DNA from 4 places in the Exiguobacterium sp. FSL W8-0210 genome. Region 2 is predicted to be linked to each of the others. Evidence: riboswitches for the same ligand, from Rfam matches in the RefSeq annotation. Region 2 holds a riboswitch; each other region holds the start of a gene.
The links. A riboswitch is a leader RNA that binds a small molecule or an ion and turns the genes downstream of it on or off. The one in region 2 is predicted to bind S-adenosylmethionine.
Positions count from the first base shown of each region.

Region 1 (4,195 bases), 490 kb from region 2:
CATAAGACAGAAGGCATTGGAACAGCGAAATGGCCAAGTCTCGTTCCGCGTGAACTCGTCGACGAGATTCATACGATTTCTGACCGCGATGCATTTGACGCGGTTCATACACTCGCTGCTCGCGAAGGATTACTCGTTGGTAGTTCAGCAGGTGCAGCGCTCGTTGCTGCGCTTGATATCGCGAAGCGTCACCCCGGCAGTACGATCGTCACCGTCTTCGCAGACAGTGCCGAACGCTACTTAAGCCAACAAATCTTTGAAAAGGTGGACGAAACTCATGCGTAAGAAGACAGCATTGATTCATGGAGGAACAGGTGTCGACCGGGCAACAGGAGCCGTCACACCTCCGATCTATCAAACAAGCACATACAAGCAGGATAAAATCGGTCAACTTAAGGACGGATACGAATACTCACGGACAGCGAACCCAACACGGACGAGCATCGAACGATTGATTGCGGATCTCGAGGGCGGCGCACGTGGTTTTGCCTTCGGTTCTGGGATGGCAGCGATCCATGCCGTCTTCCACTTGCTTGAGTCTGGCGACCACATCGTCATGACGGATGACGTCTACGGTGGTACGTTCCGCTTGATGCAACGCGTCTTACCAAAGTTCAACATCCAAGTGACATTCGTCGATACGACGGACCTTGCAGCGACGGAAGCAGCGATCCAAGACAACACGAAGATCGTCTACGTCGAAACACCGACGAACCCGTTGTTGAAAGTAACGGACATCGCAGCCATCGCAACGATTGCCAAACGTCACGATCTTAAACTCGTCGTCGACAACACGTTCGCGACTCCATATCATCAACAACCACTCGCGCTTGGTGCAGACATCGTCTTGCACAGTGCAACAAAATACATCGGCGGACACTCGGACGTCGTCGCTGGACTTGTCGTCGTCAAAGATGATGCGCTCGGCGAAGAGCTTCACTTCATCCAAAACTCGACAGGCGGCGTACTTGGACCGCAAGACAGCTTCTTGCTCGTCCGTGGTCTTCGTACACTCGGTATCCGGATGGATGCGATCGAAGAGACAGCACATGATCTCGTTGCGTTCCTACAAGCGCAAGATATTGTCTCAAACATCTTCTACCCGGGACTTGCATCGCATCCTGGTCACGACATCCAAGCGAAACAAGCGACTGGGTTTGGTGGGATGATCAGCTTTGATGTTGGTTCAGCAGCGAATGCAGAAAAACTCGTCGAGGCGACACACTTCTTCACACTTGCTGAGAGTCTTGGTGCCGTCGAGAGTCTGATTTCCGTTCCGGCACGGATGACGCACGCGTCGATCCCAGCAGAGCGTCGGGCAGAACTCGGCATCACAGACGGTCTCGTTCGGATTTCAGTTGGACTTGAGGACGCGGAAGATTTGAAAGAAGACTTAACACGTGCTTTCACGTTCCTCGAAAAAGTTTCTGAAAAAACTGTTTGACAACAAAAATAACCCCTGCTAATATTCAGAATATATTCTACAAACTTAATACCGAAACTCTTATCGAGAGTGGTGGAGGGACTGGCCCGATGAAACCCGGCAACCGCGGATCTAATCCGAAGTGGTGCTAATTCCAGCAGACAAAAGTCTGGGAGATGAGAGCAAATGGTTTTGTGTACTGAAAAGTGCGCGCGTTTGCTCTAAAACGCGCGCACTTTTTTTATTTTAGGAGGGACAGTTGTGATTCGTTTACAAGACGTAGGAAAGATTTATCGCTCAAAGCGCGGAGCGGTCGAAGCTGTCGCGAATGTCGATCTGACAATCGAACGCGGTGAAATTTTTGGAATAATCGGTTATTCCGGAGCAGGGAAATCGACCTTGATCCGATTGCTGAATATGCTTGAAGCACCAACGAGTGGTTCGATCCAAATCGATGGTGTTGAAATGACATCACTAAAACCAAAGGAATTACGAGGCGTCCGTAAGAATGTCTCGATGGTCTTCCAACATTTCAACTTATTGTGGTCACGAACAGTTGAAGAGAACATCATGTTCCCACTCGAGCTCGGTGGCTTCCCGAAAGCACACCGCAAGGAACGGGTAGCGGAACTGATCCAACTCGTTGGTTTGGACGGACGCGAAAAAGCCTATCCGTCACAATTATCCGGTGGTCAAAAACAACGTGTCGGTATCGCTCGGGCACTGGCATCGAACCCGGACGTTCTCTTATGTGACGAGGCAACAAGTGCACTCGATCCGAAGACGACGGACTCAATCCTTGAGTTACTCGTTGACATCAATGAAAAACTGAAACTGACGATCGTCTTGATCACACACGAGATGCACGTCATTCAAAAAATCTGTCACCGGGTCGCCGTCATGGAAGCCGGTAAAATCGTCGAGCAAGGACCGGTCGCAGAGGTCTTCCGTCATCCGAAGCAAGCGATGACGAAGGAGTTCGTCAAACAATTGACGTCGCCTTCGGAAAACGAGTTGACGTTCGCGAAACTACGCGAACGGTACCCAACCGGAAAAATCGTTCAGTTGACGTTCGTCGGATCAACAGCGGAAAGCCCGATCCTCGCGGAAGTCATGAAGGATTCACCGGTCCTGTTCAACATCATCGGCGGAAACGTCGGTCAATCACAGGAAGGGGCACTCGGTACACTGTTCATTCAGTTGATCGGGGAAACAGCAGCAACACAAGCGGTCATCACGAAGCTTCAAGCCAGTGATGTTGAAGTGGAGGTGGATCACCGATGATTTCATTCTTTGACAACCTAGATTGGGACATGGTGTGGGAAGCGACAGGCAGTACCGTCTATATGACGGCAATCGCTGGGTTTTCAACATTCGTTCTCGGTTTGATCATTGGTTTACTATTGTATGCGACAAACGAAGAGTTATTGTTCAAGAATCGGGCGTTCTATTCAGTGTTGAGCTTGATCGTCAACGTCTTCCGTTCGATTCCGTTCATCATCTTACTGATCTTATTGATTCCATTTACGACAGCGATCGTCGGTTCGTTCCTCGGACCAACGGCAGCATTACCGGCACTGATTTTCGGTGCTGCACCATTTTACGGTCGGATGGTTGAACTCGCGTTACGCGAAGTCGATAAAGGTGTCATCGAGGCAGCGGAATCGATGGGCGCGACGAAGTTCCAAATCATCTATAAAGTCTTAATCCCAGAAGCATTGCCTGCCATCGTTTCTGGTATCACGGTCACACTCGTCTCACTTGTCGGTTATACGGCAATGGCCGGAGTAGTCGGCGGAGGTGGACTTGGGGACATGGCCTTCATCGAAGGATTCCAGCGTTCTCAAAACGATGTCATCGTCATTGCGACACTCTTAATCTTAGCGATCGTCTTCGTCATCCAAATCATTGGTGATTTGCTGATCCGTGCGATCGATAAACGTTAATTCAAATTTTATTCATATTGGAGGAATCATTCATGAAAGTTTGGAAAAAATTCGTAGGTACTGCCGCTGTATCCGTTTTAGCAATCAGCCTTGCTGCATGTGGCGAAAAATCATCAGGATCAGGTAGCGACGACAAAACACTCGTCATCGGTGCTTCAAACGTACCGCACGCTAAGATTCTTGAGCACGTCAAAAAAGAATACGAAGCAAAAGGTTACAAGCTTGAAATCAAGAAGTTCCAAGATTACGTACTTCCGAACAAAGCGCTCGCTTCAAAAGAAATCGATGCGAACTACTTCCAGCACGTACCGTATCTTGAGCAACAAGAGAAAGAAAACAAATCGTATAAGTTTGCGAACGCAGGTGGCGTCCACGTTGAACCACTCGGTATCTACTCGAAGAAATACAAGTCACTCGATAAGTTGCCAAACGGTGCAACGATCTTAACGAGCTCAAACGTCGCGGAACGCGGTCGTGTCTTGACGTTCCTTCAAAACGAAGGGTTGATCAAGCTTAAAGACGGTAAAACGACAGATGCACAACTCGGTGATATCGCAGAGAACCCGAAGAAACTCAAGTTCAAGACGAACATCGAAGCTTCACTTCTTCCGCAAGCTTACAAAAACAATGAAGGTGACGCCGTCCTCATCAACACGAACTATGCGATCGATAACGGTCTGAACCCATTGAAAGACGCGATCGCTTCGGAAGATGAGTCGTCACCATACGTCAACATCATCGTCACACGTGACGGCGATGAGAAAGACAAGCGTGTCACGACACTTCTCGATGTCTTGCACGAAAAGAAAAACCAAGATTGGATCCT
Region 1 covers NZ_JBBOUK010000001.1:2,388,729-2,392,923, reverse strand. The annotation lists gene MKY22_RS12500 (PLP-dependent cysteine synthase family protein) at 1-285, shown strand, start outside; gene MKY22_RS12495 (bifunctional cystathionine gamma-lyase/homocysteine desulfhydrase) at 278-1,444, shown strand; SAM riboswitch class I at 1,502-1,606, shown strand; gene MKY22_RS12490 (methionine ABC transporter ATP-binding protein) at 1,685-2,707, shown strand; gene MKY22_RS12485 (methionine ABC transporter permease) at 2,704-3,369, shown strand; gene MKY22_RS12480 (MetQ/NlpA family ABC transporter substrate-binding protein) at 3,402-4,195, shown strand, end outside.
Region 1: another riboswitch for S-adenosylmethionine. It lies ahead of MKY22_RS12490 (methionine ABC transporter ATP-binding protein); the one in region 2 lies ahead of MKY22_RS15000 (Na+/H+ antiporter NhaC family protein).

Region 2 (4,195 bases):
TTAAAATAAAAGAGAATTCATCACATCTGACCGTATGTCAGAAAGAGGGGGAGAAAGGATGGCTCAAAAGAATAAAAAGCTATCAAAGGGAGCTTGGCTTAGTATTAGTGCCTTGTTGGTCACGCAAGCAGTTAGCCTATTTTTCAGTGTACGAAAATCAGGACGTAACCCGTGGGTATGGGGAGGCGCGGGACTCGTTCAGTTTCCACTTCCAGCAATCGCGTATTTGATTTTAGAACGACAAGCGAAGCAGAAAAAATAACGAAACAGGTCCGATCATAGCGATCGGACCTGTCGTTTGTTAAGAAGAGATTTTTTCTTGTTGAGCAACTGATTTCTTTGGACGTGGGAAACCGAAGATGATGGCAATCGATCCACAGACGAAGAGCAGGAACGGATAGAACAGATACGGAATCAGTTCCGGTGAAGCCGTTTTCGTCAATTCTGCTGCAATCAAGAGTTGCGCCCCATACGGAATGATACCTTGAATCCCACAAGAGAAGATATCGAGAATACTCGCTGATTTCTTGCGATCGACTTCATACGTATCAGCGATTTCAGCTGCCAGTGGTCCAGCGACGAGAATCGAGATCGTATTGTTCGCCGTTGCGAGATTCGTCGCACTGACGAGTGCTGCCATACTGAATTCGGCACCGCGACGCTGAGAAATCTTGCGCGTCAACGTCTCTTTCAAGTAGACGATTCCACCGTTGAACGTGATCAAGCTGACGAGACCACCCATGAGGAGCGTCAAAATGGAGATTTCCGCCATGCCCATCATTCCTTTTGACATCGAGAGGACGAAGCCACTCAAGCCGAAACTACCATCAATCATACCGATGATGCCGGTGAGTAACGTACCACCAATTAAGACAAGAATGACATTGACGCCAAATAGTGCAAGGACGATGACAGCAAGATATGGAATCAACTTGTAGAATTCAAATGCTTTTGCTTCGACGACGTCACCAGAACCAGAAACGAATGCGAGTAGGATGACCGTCAAAATAGCAGCCGGTAGGACGATCATGAAGTTCGTCCGGAACTTATCGCGCATGTTCGTTTTTTGGGTACGGACGGCAGCAATCGTCGTATCCGAGATGAACGACAAGTTATCGCCGAACATCGATCCACCAACGACTGACGCTGCTGCGATCGCAACGTTGATGCCTGTCGCTTCATGAATACCGAAGGCGATCGGCGCGAGTGCAGCAATCGTTCCAGTCGATGTTCCCATTGCCATCGAGATGAAGGCAGCGATGATGAACAGACCACTCATCAGTAATGACGGAGGTAGGAACGTCAAAGCAGCATTGACGGTTGCATCGATGGCACCGATTGCTTCTGCCGTTCCAGAAAACGTACCGGCTAATAAGAAGATGAAGACCATGATCATGATATCAGGATTTCCGGCACCCGTTGCGATTCGTTCGACCGTTTGATTGATGGATCCTTTCGTCGTGATTGCAGCAAAGATCAAAGCGATCAATGCGGCGATAAGGATCGGAAATTTGTAAAAGTCGTCATAGAAGATCCCGGCTCCGATGAAGAGGACCAGGAATACGACGAGGGGAAGCAGTGCCCATTTGTTAGGCATGATCGTTTCATTCATTGTTGACACCTCGTTTCTCAAAGATACAAAAAAGACCCCTTCGCAAGAAAGAAGGAGGTCTTTATGAAATAAAGACGCTCTTCTTATCTCTCAAGCTTTCGCTTGCTGGATTTGGCACAGTACGAATCAAATCGTCCGCTGCCGAAACATCATTGGGCCAGTCCCTCCGTTTCTCGCGATAAAAAGAAGTCATTCAATTGTTTAAAACACGTTTCTTACCGTACCGCATTGAGTAACGCGTGTCAACTGTACTTTACTGAAGTGCTTGTTTTAACGTCTGGACGTTTTCTTCCATCAATTTAAAATAAGAGCTGTTTTGCTGTGCTTTCGTGACGGACTCTAGATTATGAATCGTCACGGATTCAGCTCCGATTTCTTTTTGAATGACACGTGCGACCTTAGGTGAGACCGTTTCTTCGAACGCGACGTATTTCAAATCATGCATCCGTGCTTCTTTCACTAAAGCAGCCAGTTGCTTTTGTGACGGTTCATCGGAAGGAGAAATTCCCGCGATCGGCAGTTGCGTGAAACCATATCGTTCTGCGAGGTAACCGTAAGCGGCATGCGTAACGAGAAGTTCTTTTTTCGATCCATCAGCGACGGCTTGTTTAAATTGTTCGTCCAATTCATCAGCTTGCTGATCGAACGTTTTTAAGTTTTTTTCGAACGTTGCTTTGTCTTTTGGTACTTCTTTTGATAGAGCGACTGTGATGGAACGTGCCATTGTTTTTGCGTTGGTAGGATCGAGCCAGACGTGTGGATCGTATTTTCCGTGGTCATGGCCTTCTTCTTCATGTGCAGGTTCATCCGTTGCGTGATCATCGTGCCCTTCTTCTTCGTGGGCATGTTCGTCTTCACTATGCCCCTCTTCTTCATGTGCATGGAGTGTAGCATCCGATTCTAGTAAGTTGACGTCCTTACTCGTCTCGACGAAGCGGACATCCGTGCCTTTTAGACTCTCCTGGATTTTTTTCGAATACGGCTCGAGCGTCGTACCGGTTAAGAGGAACAAGTCGCCCTTAGCAATCTCGGTGAGTTGTTTTGACGTCGGCTCGTAAGAGTGGGGGTCTGCTCCAGGTGGGACGATCATCTTGACGTTGACTTGATCCCCTCCGATTTCGCGGGCAATAGCAGCCGTCGCGAACGTTGATGCATAGACTTCTGTCTGGGTTTTATCTGAAGTCGATGAATCGGTATTCGAACCGCAAGCAGCGAGAACACTTGCACTTGCGAAAGCGACTGTTAAAGCGGGAATGATTTTTTTCATTATATGATACCTCCATTATTAAAACGTAACTATTCCGATTTGGACTTTCTCACTATAGCGGAACGCTGGTGAAGCGTCAAGTACGAATACCGAGACGTTCGACTTCTTTTAAAACGGGGTAGAAGGATAATAAAGTGAAGAAACTAGCACGTCTTTTGGAGGTGATCAAGTGAAACGTGAAACTGCATGGCTAATGGGGGGAGCTGCGTTATTGACGACGGCAGCAGCGGGAGCGAGTATCTGGAACAATTATGGTGCATTGCTTCGATGGACCGAACCCGCCTTGCCACTCACAGAAAAACAACTTGCACCGCGGACGCTCACCTACAAACAGGTGGGAAACCGCATCTTACAGCTCGATCTCTATTATCCACCGGGAGAAGGACCGTTTCCAGTTGCCATCTATGCACACGGTGGTGCATTCGTTCGTGGAGAGCGCGATGACATGTTCTGCTTTAGTCCAATCGTCGACCGTCTGCTTGAACTCGGAGTTGCCGTCTGTAGTATTGAGTATCGTTTGTTCGAAGAGGGCAGTTATTTTCCGGATAACCTCGAAGATGTACGGGATGCGTTATGTTTTTTGAATAAGGAAGCAGAGGGTCTTCGCATTCTAAGAGGACGGATGATGGTATGGGGAGACTCAGCCGGAGCCGCACTCATGCTGACGACGGCACTTGCCCCATCTGCTTTCGTTGGTGAGCGTGATGAGCGCCACATGCCATTGATCAGTGGTGTGATCGCTTTATATCCACCGACGAACTTTTTGTTGTTTAATTTCATTCAGACTTGGATTGCCCACATTAAGTTCTACAAGGGGGGACGAGAAGAATGGCGCAAGCTGATGACGCACGTCTCACCCGTCACGCACCTAACATCGGATGCCCCGCCCATCATGCTCTTGCACGGTAAAAAAGATCCAATCGTCCCATTTTCTCAAGCCTTGCATTTCGTTGAGAAGGGAGCAGATGTCGGAGCAGATGTTCGTTTGTTTTCCTTTCCGAATGGCACCCACTCACTTGCCAGTTTCGCTCAGACGGAAAATCCGTTAAAGATCGAGCGATTGCTTGAACGAATTGAACGTTTCACCTGTCAGGTACTACTGTTGCCACCACGACAACTTCCGAAAGGAAAACATGATACAATCAGTCATATTTCTTAAATGAGGGAGACAGAGACATGACTGAAATTTGTTTAGTGCGGCATGGTCAGACGGATTGGAACTTAAACGAACGGATTCAGGGAAGAGAAGATATCCCGTTGAATGCAACAGGAAGAAGACAAGCGGAACTCAGTGCCGCTTATCTATCGAATGAAAA
Region 2 covers NZ_JBBOUK010000001.1:2,878,925-2,883,119, reverse strand. The annotation lists gene MKY22_RS15005 (hypothetical protein) at 59-262, shown strand; gene MKY22_RS15000 (Na+/H+ antiporter NhaC family protein) at 302-1,612, opposite strand; SAM riboswitch class I at 1,693-1,797, opposite strand; gene MKY22_RS14995 (metal ABC transporter solute-binding protein, Zn/Mn family) at 1,866-2,879, opposite strand; gene MKY22_RS14990 (alpha/beta hydrolase) at 3,049-4,038, shown strand; gene MKY22_RS14985 (histidine phosphatase family protein) at 4,056-4,195, shown strand, end outside.

Region 3 (4,195 bases), 2.5 Mb from region 2:
AGGTTCATTCGGCATACAAGGCGCACTTAATGGATGCGACCGATACCGATACACGTATCATCGGACGTTCCGTCGGATTCGTCCGACGTGTCCTTGATGGTCCTTACGTCGAACGACTCACAGCAGAGACACCTGCTGCTTTTCTCGATCAGACGAATGAGTCGTATCATATTACGGGCGCTCTTGAGGGCGATGAGGAGAAAGGGTATGTCAACGCTGGACTGGTTGCGGGATTGATTCATGATGTGCCGACTGTTGCGGAGTTGTTTACGCGCATGATGGCGGAAGCAGAGGAACAGCTGAAACAAACGACGACTCGTTTTACGACATGAGTATATAGTGAGGGACCCGTGATGCCACTTGTGGACAGCGGGTTTTTTCATGTTTTTTTGAAAATGGGACATTTGTCCTTTTCAAGTAGGGCACGAGTAAGGTCTACTCTAGTGTAGAGATTAAAGGAGGAGATGACGTGCAAGGAGTCGTGTTTGCTTTGATGAGCGGTCTGTTCATCGCCCTGCAAGGCATATTCAATGCGCGCCTTGCGACAGGCGTCGGACCGTGGTTGTCCGTATTGATCGTCCACTTTGTGGGTCTGATGGGTTGTTTAGTCATTTACAGTTTCGTACGAGATCGGAAAATCGGTGGCTTCCGTCAGTTACCGTGGATTTATGCAAGCGGCGGTTTGATTGGCGTGCTAGTCGTCGTAACGGAACTGACAGCAATCCAAAAACTCGGGATGACATGGGCGATGTGTTTATTACTCGTCGCACAGATTTTATGTGCGTTTGTGATTGATTTAAAGGGATGGTTCGGTGTCTTAAAAAAACAAGGAAATCGTGGTCAGTGGGTTGGTGTGGGTCTCATGCTTGCAGGAGTTGCGATTTTCTCACTTGCCTAAAGGGAGGGAATAAACATGGAAACCGTCATTCAACAGTACGGACTGGATACGATTTTGACGGAAGAGACGCGCGCTAGGTTGCGTCAAGAAACCTTCCAAAAAGGGGAACTCCTCTGTACGACAGGGGCAGCGATCGACCGGATGTACTTCATCGTCGCAGGCAAGGTCAAGATATCTGCTGCCTCGTCAGAAGGGAAACAGCGGATTCTGCGATTCAAGACACCACTGACAGTGATCGGTGACGCTGAGTTCATCAACGAACGGGAAGTATTGAATACGGTCGAAGCGGTGACCGACGTCGAGGTGTTGAGCGTACCGTATGCGATTTTACGCGAGCACAATACGACGAACGTCTTTCTGCAATTTTTATTACGCACGATCACAGCCAAGTGGTATGCCGACTCGAAATCAGCGTCGCATCACGTGTTGTATACCGTCGAAGAGCGATTTGCAGGGTATTTGTTATCGATCGCTTCTGAAGCCAGTGACAGTTTGTTTTATCAGGAGATGCGGACGTCGAACCTGCATGACGTCGCTGACTGGCTTGGAACGAGTTATCGCCATCTCAACCGGATCATCACGAAATTATGTGAAGAGGAGATTCTCGTTCGACGACGCGGGAAAATCATCATCGTCGATTTGGAGCGGATTCGCGAGAAGGCGAACGGTAACAGCTATGAGTAAGGAGGAACGAACATGGTAATAGGAATCGTGTGTGCCGTGTTGGCAGGGATGTTAATCAGTTTACAGACGGTATTGAATGCTCGGATGAGTGACGCGTTCGGTGCTTGGGCGACAACGACGCTGGTCTTCTTCGTCGGTTTCATCGGAGCAAGTGTCACGTATGTTCTGTTTCGTGGTGGAACAATCGGACAGATCCAAAACGTATCGCCACTCTATTGGTTTGGTGGACTTGTCGGTGTCGGCGTCGTTTTTTGTGTCATGCGTGGGATTCAGTTGCTTGGTCCGTCCATCGCGATCTCTGTCGTTCTGATTTCGCAGTTAAGCTTTGCTCTTGCTGTTGATACGTTCGGCTGGTTCGGTTTACCACAAATTGATTTATCGTTCGGTCAGCTCGTCGGTCTCGCCGTCATGGTATGTGGGATCTTCGTTTTGAAGCGGTATCAAGTCGTCGCGCCGGAAGAGAGGGCGAAGGATCAAGTAGAACGTGTTTCATGACTTATTTTTTTCATAACAATGAAACAGGTCAGCAAACAAATGTTTACTGACCTGTTTTTTATATGCATTTTTTGAATTAGACCGTCGTCGTATCTTTCCATTCCTGTTCGATGAAGGCATCACGACCAGAAGCAGCACGATCTTTTTTGTAGTGTTCTGGATTTTTCTTATGGAAGTCTTGATGGTACTCTTCCGCTGGATAAAATTCAGAAGCGGCATCAATCCGCGTCACGATCGGTTGTTTGAAACGGTTGCTTGCAGCAAGAGCGTCACGGGAAGTAATCGCAGCTTCATGCTGCGCATCCGTATGATAGAAGATTGCTGGCGCGTACTGCGTACCGCGATCTTGGAATTGACCTTCTGCATCCGTCGGATCCGTTTGGGGCCAGTAGAGTTCAAGTAAACGCTCGTACGGGAACAGGCTCGGATCAAACGTGATTTGGACGACCTCGAGGTGTCCCGTCGTTCCTGTTTTGACTTGCTCGTATGTCGGGTTATCGACGTGTCCGCCCATGTAACCTGATACGATTCCCTCGATTCCTGGTAATTCTTCAAATGGTGTCACCATGCACCAAAAACATCCACCTGCAAATGTTGCTTTTTCCATCTGTCTCTTCCTCTCCGTGGGAAATCCCCATTGTATGTCTGACAGCGAGAAAACGAAAACGACTCCTTCGCTTGGTTGCAAAAGGAGTCGCCGCTTTTTATCAACCAAAGCTTTCGCTTTGCTGGTCGTAGCACCTTGCTATGCGCAGGTTGCTGGGACGTCATCGATCCAGATCTCTCGGTCCACTCTTGATAAGGGTATATGAAGTTGATGTCATTCGTTATCATTGTTGTGATGATACCATTCACAAAGAAATAAAGTCAATCCTTAGAATTTAAGGCACGTAAAACGGTTGCTCCAAGTGTCTTCGCACCGATCAACAACGCTTGTTCATTGATCTCGTACTGTGGATGGTGCTGCGGATAGTTGACGCGACCGTCCGTATAGCCAGAGCCGGTAAAGAAATAACTACCCGGGACGTGTGTTAAGTAATGTGCGAAGTCGTCCGCCGCCATCATTGGTGTGAGTGCCCGGACGGATGCTTCCGGTAAGAAAGCAGCAGCTTCCTGAACGAGTTTTGTCTCATCCGGGTGATTCCAGAGCGCCGGGTAACCAGTCGTGAAGTCGATTGAATAGGTAGCACCGATGCCGGCACATGTCGTTTTGGCGACAAGATCGACTTCTTGCCGGAGCTGATGCCGCAGTGTTTCATTGAACGTCCGGATTTCCCCGACGATGCGTGCTTCACCCGTGACGATGTTCGGAGCCGTTCCCGCATGGAAAGAACCAATTGCAAGAACAGCAGGCTCAAACGGATCGACCCGTCGACTAACGAGATGTTGTAAGTTGCAGACGAGTTGCGCTCCAGCGACGAGCGCATCTTTTGTTTTGTGCGGTGCTTGCGCATGACCACCTTGACCATGGACGATGATTTCGAATTCGTCGATCGCACATAATGTATGTCCTTCCCGAAACCCAATCGTGCCAACCGGTAAATCATTTTCGAGATGTGTCGCGAAAATTGCATCGACCCCTTCGAGGACGCCGGCTTCGATCATTTGGATGGCTCCACCGGGAAAGACCTCTTCTCCATGCTGGTGGATGATCCGAATCGTTCCTTGCAATTGATCGCGTAACGGATAGAGTGTAGCAGCAAGGGCCATCACGATCGCCGTATGACCATCGTGTCCACATGCATGCATGACCCCGGGATGGATCGACCGGAAGGCAAGCGTCGTCTCTTCTTGAAGTGGTAAAGCATCAAAATCGGCACGGACCGCAATCGTCGGACCAGGCTGTTTGCCTTCGATCGTCGCGACGACACCACGACCTCCGACGGCTGTTTGATAAGGGATGCCCTGCTCCGCGTAAAAGTTTGCAATTCGTTCTGATGTGCGGACTTCCTGGAAAGAGAGTTCCGGATGTCGATGAAAATCACGACGTAACGCGATCATCGTCGGTTCGAATTGTTCAAGTGCTTCAAAAAGTTGAGTTTGCATCTTCAAGCTCCTTTGACGTGTGTCTTTTCGTGAAAATGGGTACAGATACAGGTAATCACGAAAGGGGATAAT
Region 3 covers NZ_JBBOUK010000001.1:424,159-428,353, forward strand. The annotation lists gene MKY22_RS02280 (NAD(P)H-dependent flavin oxidoreductase) at 1-332, shown strand, start outside; gene MKY22_RS02285 (DMT family transporter) at 470-898, shown strand; gene MKY22_RS02290 (Crp/Fnr family transcriptional regulator) at 914-1,582, shown strand; gene MKY22_RS02295 (DMT family transporter) at 1,595-2,077, shown strand; gene msrA (peptide-methionine (S)-S-oxide reductase MsrA) at 2,154-2,684, opposite strand; SAM riboswitch class I at 2,779-2,882, opposite strand; gene MKY22_RS02305 (M20 metallopeptidase family protein) at 2,945-4,123, opposite strand.
Region 3: another riboswitch for S-adenosylmethionine. It lies ahead of msrA (peptide-methionine (S)-S-oxide reductase MsrA); the one in region 2 lies ahead of MKY22_RS15000 (Na+/H+ antiporter NhaC family protein).

Region 4 (4,195 bases), 150 kb from region 2:
AACACCGATCTCTTTTGCTGCTTGTACGATTTGATCGCGTCCGACGGCAGCCGTCGTCTTCGGTACACGAATCCCAGCCTTCCGCAACGCCGTGTATTGATTGACTTTGCTGACTTCAAGACGAAGCGCACGCGTTCCGTTAAAGACGGTCCGGTCATGCTCTTCTAACCAAGCGAGGACCCCTTCCGTCAACTCCGGCGCGTAACGATGCCCCCGCGTATGCGAAGACGCACTCATACGACTGTAAAAGACACCTTCTGGCGGCAGTTCATCTAACGGTACGATTCCTTCATTTAAGTGCCACTGCTCGTACGGCAACTTGAGTTCTTCGAGACGTTTGATGAGATGATCCGTCCATTCTTGGTTTTCGTGGAGAATATGAATTTTCGTCATGATTGTTGACCTACCTTTCGTTTCGCTTCGACCAGTGGCATTACGTCACAAGCAAAGCGTTCCATTTCTTCAAGTTGTGGTGAGAATTGTAACAAGAGTAACGTGACACCAACGGCTTCGAACGCTAGAATCCGTTCGGCAATCTGTTCTGGTGTTCCGATCAAGTTCGGTCGCAGACCACGGTTCGAAACGGAATAATCATTTCGCTCGACCTGTTGTTCCAGTTGCGATTTACTGATGAAATCTTGATAACCGGCATAACCGGCGCTGTCTTCCTTGACGTCCGTGATGCGTTGCCACTCAAGAAGCGCTTCTTCTTCCGTATCCCGACAAATGATGTAGGCAGCAAGACCGAAGCTCTCAAGCGGTGCGTGTCCCGTCGCTTCCCGGCGTATTTTCATGTCATTGATTTTATGAGCTACTTCTTCAACAGTGCCTCCATGCATGACGTAGGCATCACAATGTTCGACGATCGTCCGTTTTCCGGCTTCACTTTCTCCACCAGCGTAGAGCTTAATTCCCGGACGCTGGACAGGTTTCGGATGGAGTTCTGCCTGTTCGATCGTGTAGTGATGACCGAAGAAGCTGTACGGTGACGCATCTGCCCATAGTCCTTTCATGACCGTGACGAACTCTTCCGTCCGGGCATAGCGCTCATCATGTGCAGTAAAAATACCGTTGTATTGTTTTGCTTCTTCTGCCCACCAGGCTGAGACGACATTGAGCGTAAATCGCCCTCCACTCAACTGATCGATGTTTGCCGCCATCTTCGCCGTCGTCGCTGGATTATGGAACCCGGGACGAACCGCTGTCATGATCTCAAGGCGTTCTGTTGTTGCAGCAATCGCCGCTGCCGTTGTCCATGCCTCAAGACTCGGTTCCTTGATGCCTTTGATATCGTTCAAGTTCAATTCCGCAATCAACGTCGTCGAGAAGCCGATGCGTTCAGCTGTTTGTGCGACTTGTTTCGCATAATCGAATGTTGCTGGCATCTGTTCATCCTCGACGTTACGTAGCCATCCCCCAAAAATCGGTAACCAAAAACCATACTCCACTCCATCGTCCCCCTTATGATAAAAAAAACGCTCTTTTCGAAGTTCGAAAAGAGCGACGGTATCTTGTCCTGTCCGCTCTTATCTTCAGAAGGTATCCCTTCCTGGAAGTAGCACCTTCCGCCATAGCGGCGGGGTTGCTGAAGTGTCTTCGGGCCAGTCCCTCGACTTCTCTAGATAAGATGTATTGCATTCATCGTACAGAATTCATTGAACTAAAGCAACCATTAAACCGTCTTTTCCTATCGGATTTATCCCTAAAGAAAAATCCCGACGTGATGTCGGGATTCGGAATTAGTATGGTGCGACGAAATCTGATGTCTGCTCTGGCGCTTGCTCCCCACGAATACGATCGTAGAATTTGGCAAGCGTGACACTGAAGTATGGTCCGACCCATAGGACAGCAAGACCAAGCGTAACAATGACAAGCAACGCCCAACCGATAAACGATAAGAAGAGCAAGAATGCTTCCATCTTGTGTCCATCCATGAGTTGCCGTGAGCGTGTGATGGCCTCGAGAATACCGATCGATGGTTCATCCCGAAGGATGTAGAACGTCAACAAGTAAGAGAATGACTTGATGATACCAGGGATGATTAAGAGTAACGTCCAGAGCGCGATAAAGATGAACTGAACAATGGCCAGCCCCACCACTTTCAGGAACATACCATATGGCTCAAACAAATCCGTCACTTTCGTTTCTTCGCCACGAGCAATCGACATGGCAATCCATGTCCAACCGACTCCTACTGGAATCAATAAAATCGACACCAATGATACAACGAGATCTATACTACTAGACGGCTCATCGATATCCGATCCAAATAAATTAGGAACACCCTGAATAATACTAAACAGCAGAAAAGCTAGGACTGCAAATCCCCAACGACCGCTGAGCGACTCCTTCGCTGCTTTCTTTAATTGAGATGACATGAGTAAGGTCCTCCTTGAAAAATAAGTTCTCACCTTACTCTACGGCTTAAAATTTCTAATGTTTCACTCTTTTTTCAATAATTTCCCGTCTCGTTGCTGGTTGAGCCAAGCACGCTCAAGTTGTCGTCCACATGTTAGAACGAACGTTGAACATCGAAGCGCTTCATCGCAAACGAAATGTCATGTTTTTCGTCTATGTACGCTGATATATCTCCACAGCCGGATCCTGACGCTTGTATTTCGCGACGATGACGATCAAAACCGTGATGATCACAAGCAGGAACCAAGAAGACAATTTTCCAAGATCAACGACTGCCCAGCCTCCTTCCTGATGCGGATAGACCCAGCCTTTAAAGAACGTCACGATGTTCTCCGCGATCCAAATGAAAAAGGCAATCAGTAAAAAGGATAGGACGAGCGGCATCCGGTAGATCGTCTGCTCGATCGTAAAATGAACCCATGACTTATAGAAGACAAGGACGACGAGGACCATCAATAGCCAGCGTGCATCGAAGATCCAATGGTGGGTGAAGAAGTTGAGATAGACGAGACTGCCGACGCTGATCGCAAGCCAAGGCGGTGGAAATGCTGTGAAGCGTAAATGAAATCTTCGGAACGCTTGACAGACATAACTTGCGACACTTGCATACATGAATCCTGCATACAAGGGAACACCAGCCACTTTCGTTAGAGCCTGTTCCGGATAACTCCAAGACCCAACGTTCACCTTGAACAGTTCAAGTGCTAGACCAATCACGTGAAAGAGTAAGATCAGTTTGAACTCTTCCAGCGTTTCATAACGCGTGACAAGTAAGACGATTTGGACGAGAAGACACCATAGCAACAGGAGATCGTATCGCGCGATCGGTTCAGCAGGAAGATAACGTGAAAGAGCAAGCGCTGCGAAAATCATGACGGGAAAGACACAACAGATGGCTTCTATGTATGTAAAACGAATCAGGTGCCGGATCGCTTTCATCCTGTCATCTCCTTTTTTCTTCAGTATACGTTTCTCTTTCGACCTTCCCCTCCTTCTTAAGATGGAAAAAACGGAAAATTTCGTCTTTCTTCTTCTACTTTCCTCATGATACAGTTAACGAATCAATTATTTTTAAGAAATGAGGTGTTAGACATGACGCGTCATCGTGCTTCCTGGTTATTACGCGCTACGTTAAAGTGGGGACTCTTCCTACTCGGTTTATTTTTACTCGCTCTCGGCTCATCGATGATGATCACGGCTGAACTCGGTGTCTCGACGTGGGATGTATTACATCTTGGTCTCCAAAAGAAGACGCCGCTATCCGTCGGAACGATCATCTTGCTTGTCGGTCTATTACTCGTTTTCGTGAAGTACGCGTTAGACCGCGTCACACCGCAAATCGGAACGCTCGTCAACGCGATTTTCGTCGGTGTCTTCATGAATCTTGTTCTTGGTTCTCATCTCTTACCTTCTTTTGAGTCGATCTGGTTGAATACGCTCTGGCTGATTTTCGGTATCTTCATCATTGGGATGGGCGCTGGTCTGTATGTCGCTATTGGATACGGGGCCGGTCCACGTGATGGGTTGACGCTGACACTTGCAGAGCGCTTCGGAACGTCAATTCGTCTGATGCGGACGATCATGGAAGTCACGGCATGCGGCATCGGTTGGTTGCTTGGAGGACCTGTTTTCTTCGGTACGATCCTCTCGATTTTCCTGATCGGACCGTTCCTGCAATTTTGGTTGTTCTATTTCCGCCGGATCATTGCAGCAATTGATGCAAAAGGACTTCCAGCGTCTGAACGCCAAATTAGCTAAGTCGCCTGACTCGATATCA
Region 4 covers NZ_JBBOUK010000001.1:3,030,055-3,034,249, forward strand. The annotation lists gene MKY22_RS15720 (ATP-grasp domain-containing protein) at 1-393, opposite strand, end outside; gene MKY22_RS15725 (LLM class flavin-dependent oxidoreductase) at 390-1,448, opposite strand; SAM riboswitch class I at 1,524-1,629, opposite strand; gene MKY22_RS15730 (DUF975 family protein) at 1,740-2,378, opposite strand; gene MKY22_RS15735 (DUF817 domain-containing protein) at 2,572-3,357, opposite strand; gene MKY22_RS15740 (YczE/YyaS/YitT family protein) at 3,511-4,176, shown strand.
Region 4: another riboswitch for S-adenosylmethionine. It lies ahead of MKY22_RS15725 (LLM class flavin-dependent oxidoreductase); the one in region 2 lies ahead of MKY22_RS15000 (Na+/H+ antiporter NhaC family protein).